DNA from 3 places in the Leuconostoc citreum genome. Region 2 is predicted to be linked to each of the others. Evidence: predicted binding sites of a transcription regulator. Region 2 holds the regulator's gene; each other region holds the start of a gene.
What was found. The regulator HrcA, encoded in region 2, represses chaperone genes, less so after heat shock. The targets are predictions, from matches to a motif close to TTAGCACTCNNNNNNNNNGAGTGCTAA.
Positions count from the first base shown of each region.

Region 1: a site for HrcA is predicted at 1,509-1,535, ahead of FGL72_RS01540 (ATP-dependent Clp protease ATP-binding subunit). Genes of this name have one in related genera too.
Region 3: a site for HrcA is predicted at 1,790-1,816, ahead of groES (co-chaperone GroES). Genes of this name have one in related genera too.

Region 1 is NZ_CP042410.1:316,735-320,012, forward strand. Features, by position in the region: gene FGL72_RS01540 (ATP-dependent Clp protease ATP-binding subunit) at 1-1,409, opposite strand, end outside; gene FGL72_RS09700 (hypothetical protein) at 1,572-1,745, shown strand; gene FGL72_RS01545 (rod shape-determining protein) at 1,836-2,843, shown strand; gene mreC (rod shape-determining protein MreC) at 2,922-3,278, shown strand, end outside.
Region 2 is NZ_CP042410.1:507,163-510,440, forward strand. Features, by position in the region: gene ribF (riboflavin biosynthesis protein RibF) at 1-693, shown strand, start outside; gene hrcA (heat-inducible transcriptional repressor HrcA) at 821-1,849, shown strand; gene grpE (nucleotide exchange factor GrpE) at 1,867-2,436, shown strand; gene dnaK (molecular chaperone DnaK) at 2,522-3,278, shown strand, end outside.
Region 3 is NZ_CP042410.1:115,085-118,362, reverse strand. Features, by position in the region: gene groL (chaperonin GroEL) at 1-1,403, opposite strand, end outside; gene groES (co-chaperone GroES) at 1,479-1,763, opposite strand; gene FGL72_RS00620 (YitT family protein) at 1,914-2,747, opposite strand; gene FGL72_RS00615 (DUF956 family protein) at 2,747-3,124, opposite strand; gene FGL72_RS00610 (PTS system mannose/fructose/sorbose family transporter subunit IID) at 3,267-3,278, opposite strand, start outside.

The DNA of each region.
Region 1 (3,278 bases), 190 kb from region 2:
ATGAGCTTAGATACGGCATGCTTTTCCATATATTCTGACATATCAAATCGAATTAAAGCGTCTTTGCTACCAAACATCTCTTGCGCTAACTGCTTGGCGAGCTCAGTCTTACCAACACCCGTTGGACCAACAAAGAGGAAAGAACCAATAGGACGACCAGATTTTGTTAAACCAATTCGGTTACGACGAATGGCTTTAGCAACCGTTGCCACTGCATCATCTTGTCCAATAATGTGCGTTGATAGATTTTGATCAAGTGTCTGTAGTTGATTAGCTTCGTTTTCTTTTAGTGCACCTACAGGAATATCGGTCTTATCTTCAATGATTTGTAAAATATCTTTTTCTGTAATTGCTTGAGGTTTAAACATTTCAGGGTGCGCCTCAACTTGCGCTTTCTGTGATGTTAGCTGGTTGGCTTGATCGCGCCAGTAGCTTGCTTTTTCAAAATCCTCTTTATCAATGGCTTCTTGCTTTAGGCTCTCAGCGTGATCAATTTTTGCCTGGATTGTTTTAGGGTCAGCGATTTTCATTGACAGGTTCTTACGTGAACCAGCTTCATCAATGAGATCAATGGCTTTATCAGGTAAAAAGCGTTCTGTGATATAACGATCTGAGAGCTCGACGGCAGCTGTTATTGCTTCGTCAGTAAACGCAACGTGATGATAATCTTCATATCGCTTTTGGATACCTTTTAAGATTGTAATTGTGGCTGACTTACTTGGTTCGTTAACCTGTACAGGTTGAAAACGACGCGCAATGGCACCGTCTTTTTCGATTTTACGGTACTCGTTTAAGGTTGTGGCACCAATGAGTTGAAATTCCCCTCGGGCCAGAGCTGGCTTTAATATATTGCCAGCATCCATACCGCCTTCAGCGTTACCAGCACCCATAATTTCATGTATTTCGTCGATGAATAAAATGACATCATCATTACTTGCCACTTCCTTCATTAGTTGACGCATACGTCCTTCAAATTGTCCTCGCATGGCTGTACCTTGTACCATGGCGGACATATCTAGACGAATCACTTCTTTGGAACGCAATTTTTCAGGGACTTTGTTAGCAACAATGGCTTGGGCCAAGCCTTCAACAACGGCCGTTTTACCAACACCTGCTTCACCGATTAAAACAGGATTGTTTTTTGTGCGTCGGTTTAAAATTTCAATTGTTCGGGAAATTTCTTGATCACGCCCGATAACAGGATCAAGCTTACCTTCACGGGCTTGCTGCGTTAGATTTATACCGTATTCTTCGAGTAAAGTAGGGCGTTTATTTTGTTTGTTTTTTTTATCTTGTGTTGTGTTTGACGTTGACTGGTTGGCTGAACTTGTTTGCATTTGTTCATTCATAGCCCGCATCATCTCATCAAAATTGATGTTACCAAATCCAAATGGGTCTTGTGATGCCATAATATCACCGTGTGTGATCCTGAAAAAACGTGATGCACACATTTTCCTTTCTTAATTATGTCTCAAGTATAGCACCTAAAGATTAAATTGCAATTAAAATTAGCACTCTTTTATTTAGAGTGCTAAAAAGAAAATGTTGTATAATAATTGTGAGGTAAAATTATGGATTATGAACAACAATTAAATGATTTGAGAGATGGTAAAATTGACGAATTAGCCATTACGCCAGAAACCTTTCCCGCCTTTCAAAAAGTTTGGCGTGACTTTCCGTCTCAAAATAAAATAAGAGGCGTTGCAAGTAAGCAGGGTCATGTTAAATATATTCGCGTAAATTAGTCGGCAATATCGTCGATTTTTATGCTACAATACTATAAGTTAAGCATTTTTAAGATATGCATATTTTAAAAAGTAAAAAGGGGCAGCGTCGTGGCATTTTCATTTGGACAACGAAACGTCGGTATCGATCTTGGTACTGCCAACACATACGTATATATTGAAGGTCGAGGCATTGTACTACGAGAACCTTCAGTGGTTGCACGTAATACGCAAACCAATGAGGTTGTAGCTGTCGGCTCTGAAGCAAAAGACATGCTCGGCCGTACACCAGCTAGTATCGCAGCTATTAGGCCAATGCGTGATGGTGTTATTGCAGACTATGATACAACTGTTGCAATGATTCGGTACTACCTTCAAAAGGCACTTGGTGGACGTATCGGTAAACCATACGTTACAGTTGGCGTACCTTCAGGTGTGACAGCTGTTGAACGTCGCGCCGTGATTGATGCCGCCCGTGTGGCCGGCGCACGCGACGCCTATGTTATTGAAGAACCATTTGCCGCTGCTGTTGGTGCAGGTTTGCCTGTAATGGATCCTACTGGTTCAATGGTGGTGGATATGGGTGGCGGTACTACTGATGTCGCTACTATTTCTTTGGGTGGTATTGTGTCGAGTCGTTCGATTCGTATTGCCGGAGATAAATTAGACGAATCAATTGCCAATTTTGTACGGAATAAGTACAATGTAACAATTGGCGAGCCAACTGCTGAACGTCTTAAGATAGAAATTGGCGCTGCGTCACTGGCGCTTGCACGCACATTACCAGATGCTTCCGTGCGTGGTCGAGATTTGTTAACTGGTTTACCTAAGACAATTGATGTGACTGCTGAAGATGTTGCTATGGCGATTCAAGAGCCTGTCAGAGAGATTGTTATCGCTATTCGCGAAACCTTGGAATCCACGCAACCTGAATTGGCAGCTGATGTCATTGATCATGGTATGGTGTTAACAGGTGGCGGCGCTATGTTGCGTGATATGGATAAAATTATTCAAGAAGCAACGAAGGTACCAGTTTTGATTGCAAACGAACCATTAGATGCAGTAGCTATTGGCACAGGCGAAGCCTTGAAGTCAATCGACGTTATGCGTCAAAATTAATCATTTATTAAGATAAAGAATTAACATTAGCGTGGCGGCTGGCGCTACGCTTTTATTTTTGAAAAAGGGGACAACAACATGCGTAAAATATTTTCTTCACGTACCGTTGTGACAATGATTATTGCGTTTATTGTGATTATCGGATTAATCACAGGTTCTAACTGGTTAGCAAAACGTACCAACACACCGCCTTTTATTCAACGTTTTGGTAACGATTTGGCTGGGGGAGTCAGTCGTATTATTGCGGTACCTACGACAGCAATTGGGCGAACAGCCAATAGTATCGGTAATTTATTAGATACTTTTAAAGAAAACCGCACGTTAAAGTCAAAGCTCGACCAGTTTGCGCAAGATAAGGTGCGACTACAAACCGTTGAAGAAGAAAATCGATCACTGAAAAAACAATTAGGGCTACAGGCGACTTTAACCGACTAT
Region 2 (3,278 bases):
CTTGAAACATTAGGTGTTTCGGAAATGTACAAGATGCAGTTTACTTCTCAACTAGCGGGTTTATCACCACAGGTATTTGTTGATGAGGTGTTGATGCAGTTAAATCCAGTAGCAGTTGTGGCTGGTTTTGACCATTTATATGGCAGCGATAAAAATCAAGCTAATATGGCTAACTTAGCAATTTATGCCAAAGCGCGTTTTGACGTCATTATTGTGCCGGAGTTTGATGATTTAGGCTTAAAAATAGGTTCTTCCAAGATTCGTTCTGCGCTATGTGTTGGTGACATGCAAACAGTTAATCGCCAATTGGGGCGCATTTATCATACAACGGGCATTGTTGTTCATGGTGAAGCCCGAGGCCGAGAACTAGGCTTTCCTACGGCAAATGTTTTAACACCTGAGCTAGAGTGGTTACCTGGAATTGGAATCTACGCTGTCAAGATTAGCATTGCTGGTCAATGGCATATTGGCATGGCAAGCATTGGTCGAAATGTAACTTTCGGCGACAATCGTCCGATAACAGTCGAAATAAACATTTTAGATTTTAACCAAGCAATTTATGGTGAAGATGTCACTGTGGCATGGCATCACCATTTACGAGGCGAAGTTAAATTTAATCAGGTTGATGATTTAATTACACAACTTGAAAAAGATAAAGTGGCAACGCGCACCTATTTTGAAACACTTGATTAATATCAATCAAGTGTTTTTTAGCACTCTGATAAAAAGAGTGCTAAAAAGGTTGCTTTTTTTTGAGAAAGGTGTATTATTATAGATGTTAGCAGTAAGAAGTATTGAGTGCTAAAGTGGAGGTGATGGTATGCTAACAGATAGGCAAAAATTAATCCTAAGTGCCATCATTTATGAATATACACAGACAGCACGAGCTGTTGGCTCTAAAAGTTTGCAAGAACAGCTCAATATTAAAGTAAGTTCGGCAACCATTCGTAATGAAATGGCCGCATTAGAATCTGCATCATTAATTAAGAAATTACATACTTCGGCTGGTCGTGTACCGTCGCGCGCAGGTTATCGTTACTATTTAGATCATTTAATGGCTAATCATAGCGTGACTGAACATGACGTTAATATGGTAATACAGTCGTTTCGTGGTAATTTTCATGAAATAGATGATTTATTAGATGAGTCAGCACGCACGTTATCAGAGTTTACAGGTGCAACTGCCATTATATTGAAGCCACAGCGTCACGACATTAAAGTATCAGGGTTCCGCTTAGTGCCCCTCGAGAACCAACAATTGATTGCTGTACTAGTTACAAGCGATGGTAAAGTGACAAGTCAAACCTTTAAATTACCTCGCGAACTAGCAATATCATCTCTAGATAGCATGGTCAAGTATATTAATGATCAGATGACTGGTCGGCCAGTCTTAGAAGTGTTGCAAATGATGCAATCTGATGAATTGCCAACGCAAATGAGTCGTGTCATTAAGACGCCAGGCGCATTCTTACAATTATTTGGGGATGTTCTCTCACGTTCAGTTGGTGATCAAGTTCATATTGGTGGTCGCTTGAATGTACTGAATTTTGATGAATCTCTCAATAATAAAGCTGATTTAAAGCGATTATTAGAATTCCTTGAATCAGCCAAAGATATCAGAAACGTTGCTCAGACGCTGGGCTCACACACGGTTGTTAAAATATCACAAGAAATTCATGAACCACTGTTAAAGTCATTTAGTTTAATTACACGTGGCTTTACAATACCTAATCAAGGAGATGGTGTGATTGCATTACTCGGACCAATCCGTATGCCATATGCGAGAAATATCTTACTAATTGATGCTTATGGCGAAGCGTTAACGCAAAAAATGATTGAATATACATAATTTAGGAGGGCACTTACGTGAAAGAGCAACAAAAGGAAACAGAGCAAAATATTGAAGAAATCAATGACGAAACTGTTACTGAACAAATTGAGGCAGATGTAGATACTTTGGAAAAAGAAGCAGAGGTTGACCCACAACAAGTTGAGATTGAGCAACTTCAAAGTGACGTTAAAGAACTTGAAGACAAATTGTTACGTGCACAGGCAGAGATTCAAAATATTCAGCAACGTCATGCACGTGAACTTCAAACTGTTCGTAAATATGATGGTCAAAAATTGGCAGGTGCCGTATTACCAGCTGTTGATAACTTGGAACGTGCGCTTCAGGTTGAATCTGAAGATGCAGTGACCCAACAAATTAAAACTGGTGTCGAAATGACATTAGGAACATTAGTGCAAGCATTACGGGACAATGGTATATCTGCTACAGGTGAAGTAGGTGAAACTTTTGATCCAACAAAGCATCAGGCAATTCAAAGTGTGGCATCAGACGATGTTGCCTCAGATCAAATCGCTACGGTACTTCAAAAAGGGTATATGATTCAGGATCGTGTCCTTCGTCCAGCTATGGTAGCTGTTGCAAAGTAATGTAAATATATTTATATGGTGATTCAGCTTGACGCACTACACCTTAAAAAGCAAATGCATTTTAATAGTAAAGGAAGAAAAATTCATGTCAAAAATTATCGGTATTGATTTAGGAACTACAAACTCAGCCGTCGCTGTATTAGAAGGTGGCGAACCAAAAATTATTACAAATCCAGACGGTGGTCGCACAACACCATCTGTTGTATCATTTAAAAACGGTGAAAGCCAAGTTGGTGACGTGGCTAAGCGTCAAGCAATTACAAACCCAGACACAATTATTTCAATTAAGTCACACATGGGTGAGGCTGGTTACAAAGTTACCGCTGATGGTAAGGATTATACGCCACAAGAAATTTCAGCAATGATTTTGCAATATATCAAGGGATATGCTGAAGATTACTTAGGTGAAAAGGTTGAAAAGGCTGTTATCACAGTACCTGCTTACTTTAATGATGCACAGCGTCAAGCAACCAAGGATGCCGGTAAGATTGCTGGCTTGGAAGTTGAACGTATTATTAACGAACCAACAGCGGCAGCTTTGGCCTATGGTTTGGACAAGCTAGACAAAGATGAAAAGATTCTTGTTTATGATTTGGGTGGTGGTACATTTGATGTGTCTATCCTAGAATTGGGTGATGGTGTCTTCGAAGTTTTGTCAACAAATGGTGACACTCACCTTGGTGGTGATGACTTTGATAACAAGATCATCGATTACTTAGCTGCTCAATTTAAGGCAGACAATGGCATTGACTTGAAGGATGATAAGCTTGCATTACAACGTTTGAAGGATGCCGCCGAATCAGCAAAGAAGACATTGTCTTCAGCTAACGAAGCACAAATCG
Region 3 (3,278 bases), 390 kb from region 2:
TCTTTCAACTTGTTGACAATTACTGAGCCTTCAAGGCCAGCATTCTCAGCAATCTGACGTACTGGTGATTCAAGCGCCTTAATCACTGTGTTAATGCCAGTCTGTACATCGCCAGCCTCTGACAAAGCTTCTACAGCAGAAATGGCATTAACAAGCGCTGTGCCACCCCCAGCAACGAAACCTTCTTCAACAGCTGCACGCGTTGCGTTCAAAGCATCTTCGATACGATACTTGCGTTCCTTGAGTTCAGTTTCGGTTGCTGCACCAACGTTAATGACGGCAACACCACCAGCCAATTTTGCCAAACGCTCTTGTAACTTTTCGCGATCAAAGTCAGAAGTTGTTTCAGCGATTTGTTGCTTAATTGTTTCCACACGCGTTGCTACAGCTGCTTTGTCACCACCGCCTTCAACAATCGTTGTGTTGTCCTTTGTCACATTAACCTTGCTTGCTTGTCCAAGCTGATCAATTGTAACATCTTTCAAATTCAATCCAAGATCTTCGGTAATAACCGTACCACCAGTTAAGATAGCAATGTCTTCAAGTTGTGCTTTACGACGATCACCGAATCCTGGTGCCTTAACCGCAACAACATTAAATGTACCACGCATCTTGTTTAGTACAAGTGTTGGTAATGCTTCACCGGTGATATCATCAGCAATAATTAGCATCGCGCGACCTTGCTCAACAACAGCTTGTAACACAGGCAAAATATCTTGAATGTTACCAATCTTCTTATCTGTAATCAAGATGTATGGATTATCCAAGTTTGCTTCCATCTTGTCATTGTCAGTTACCATGTACTGTGACATGTAACCTCGATCGAATTGCATACCTTCAACAACATCGAGTGTTGTTTCAATACCCTTTGATTCTTCAATGGTAATGACACCGTCATTACCAACCTTATCCATTGCCTCGGCAATTAAAGCACCTACTTCTTCATTAGCCGCTGAAATTGAAGCAATCTGAGCAATTTCATCTTTTGTATTAACTGTATGTGACATTTCATGCAATTTTGCGACAGCAGCCGCAGTTGCCTTTTCAATACCCGTACGGATACCAACTGGGTTAGCCCCAGCTGTGACGTTTTTCAAGCCTTCTGCAACGATTGCTTGTGTCAAAACCGTTGCTGTTGTTGTGCCATCACCAGCAATATCATTTGTCTTTGAGGCGACTTCAGCGACTAGTTTAGCGCCCATATTCTCAAAATGATCTTCTAATTCAATTGCTTTAGCAATTGTTACACCATCATTTGTGATCGTTGGTGCGCCGTATGACTGTTCCAAAACAACATTACGGCCCTTAGGACCAATTGTTGTCTTAACTGTGTCAGCAAGCTTATCAACGCCAGCCTTCATCTTAGCACGTGCATCTTCTGAAAACTTTAATTCTTTAGCCATTGTTAAAATACCTCTTTAGAATTTTTATCGTTATATTTTGAATTCACTTAAAAAGTGACTACGTCTCTTTTGTTGTTACTCAACAATCGCAACAATATCCTTTTCATGAAGTGCCAAATAATCTGCCCCTTCAAATGATACTTCTTGCCCTGCATACTTATCAAACAAGACCTGATCACCAGACTTAACTGTTAGGTCTTGCTTTGAACCATCGTTTAGAACATAGCCTGAACCAACAGCCACAACTTTACCTGTGACTGGCTTATCCTTGGCATTATTAGCTAAAACAATGCCACCAACTGTTTGTTCTGCAGCTTCTGTTACTTCAATAATCACGCGATCACCTAATGGCTTCAACATGAGACAATACCTCCGATTTTTAAGTTTTAGCACTCTTTTACAATGAGTGCTAATTACAATTTTAAGTATAGCACTTTACCATGAATTGTCAATAAAAAAAGCACATTTTCATCATTAGAAAATGACTTCATCTGCTTAGGTAATTGTTCTCTATAAGAAAGTTCCACCATGTGCTTCACTGATATCATAAGCTATCATAAATGCTTCTGGATCAACTTGGTGCACACCGCGAATTAAACGATTATAATCGTGGTTATCTAAAATAACCATTAACATTTCACGACCATCACCAGTATAACCACCACGAACATCCATTGCTGTATAACCAGTCTCATTTTCTGATAAATAGTCTTTAACTGCATTGATGTGATGATTACTTGTAATATAAACCATCTTGCGTCTATCTAATCCAGTTTCAATATAATTCATGACAACTGCGGTAATCATCAAAGAAAAGAAAGCTAATAATAATGCTTCGATCCCTTCCGTTACTAAGTTACCTAACGAGACAACCATATCAATAACTAACAATGAAACAGCCGGCGCAATACGAAAATATTTTTTTAAAATCATTGGCGGCACTGCTGTACCCCCACTCGATGCATCAACACGATACAATAATGCCACGCCAATAGCAAAAATAGTACCGCCCACAAGCACAGAAAAGGTTCTATCTGTTAAGACTTGTTCACTAGGTGTGATTTTTAAAAGAATTGGTAAGATAAGACTACCAAATGTTATTCTGGCAGTTGTCCCTCGATCAAGAAACACAGCTGCTAAAACAATCATAATGATATTGATGGCGAGTACCGTGACAGCACGATCAACACCAAACAATTCGTTTACTAAAATAGCAAAACCAGTTGCACCACCAGCAGCTACTTTAGCGGGCGCATAAAAAAAGTTAATACTAATGGCAACAATTTCTAACGCCGTAATAATAATCACATATCGTAAAATTTGATACTTCTGTAATAATTTCATTAAACGCCTTTCTTAACGTGCTTTTTTTTAAATATTCTGAGTAGCCGTTTAATTAGTGTTGGATTTTTGAGTACTTTATCGTTACCCAGATGCTCGCGTATTAATTTTAATATCTTGCCAGCTTCAGGTGACGAAAAATCAAAAACACCTTTATCCGTTTGAATTTTAAAACGTCGACCAATTTTATTTTTAGAAACACTAGCATAGACAACCGTCATATTGGCCCAAGGGATTTGAATAAAATCTGACACATTATTATCATTGAAGAACTCGAAAGCGCGATCGCCAATTAAAAATTTGCCGTATTGCGCACCGATACCCAAATAGGAAATACCTTTCGTTGTTAATTCGGCTTTTGAATTCAGTGATTGTACCATGCTTTTCCTCCATCAGAAAACTTGTGATAATTAACTCTATTTATCGTATCATTAAATTGAATACGTTCACAATGGTTTGTGTCATTTATATGTACAAAGGCGCTCGTCGCAGAAGACGAGCGCACTTTATAAGTTATGATAATTACATAATGTG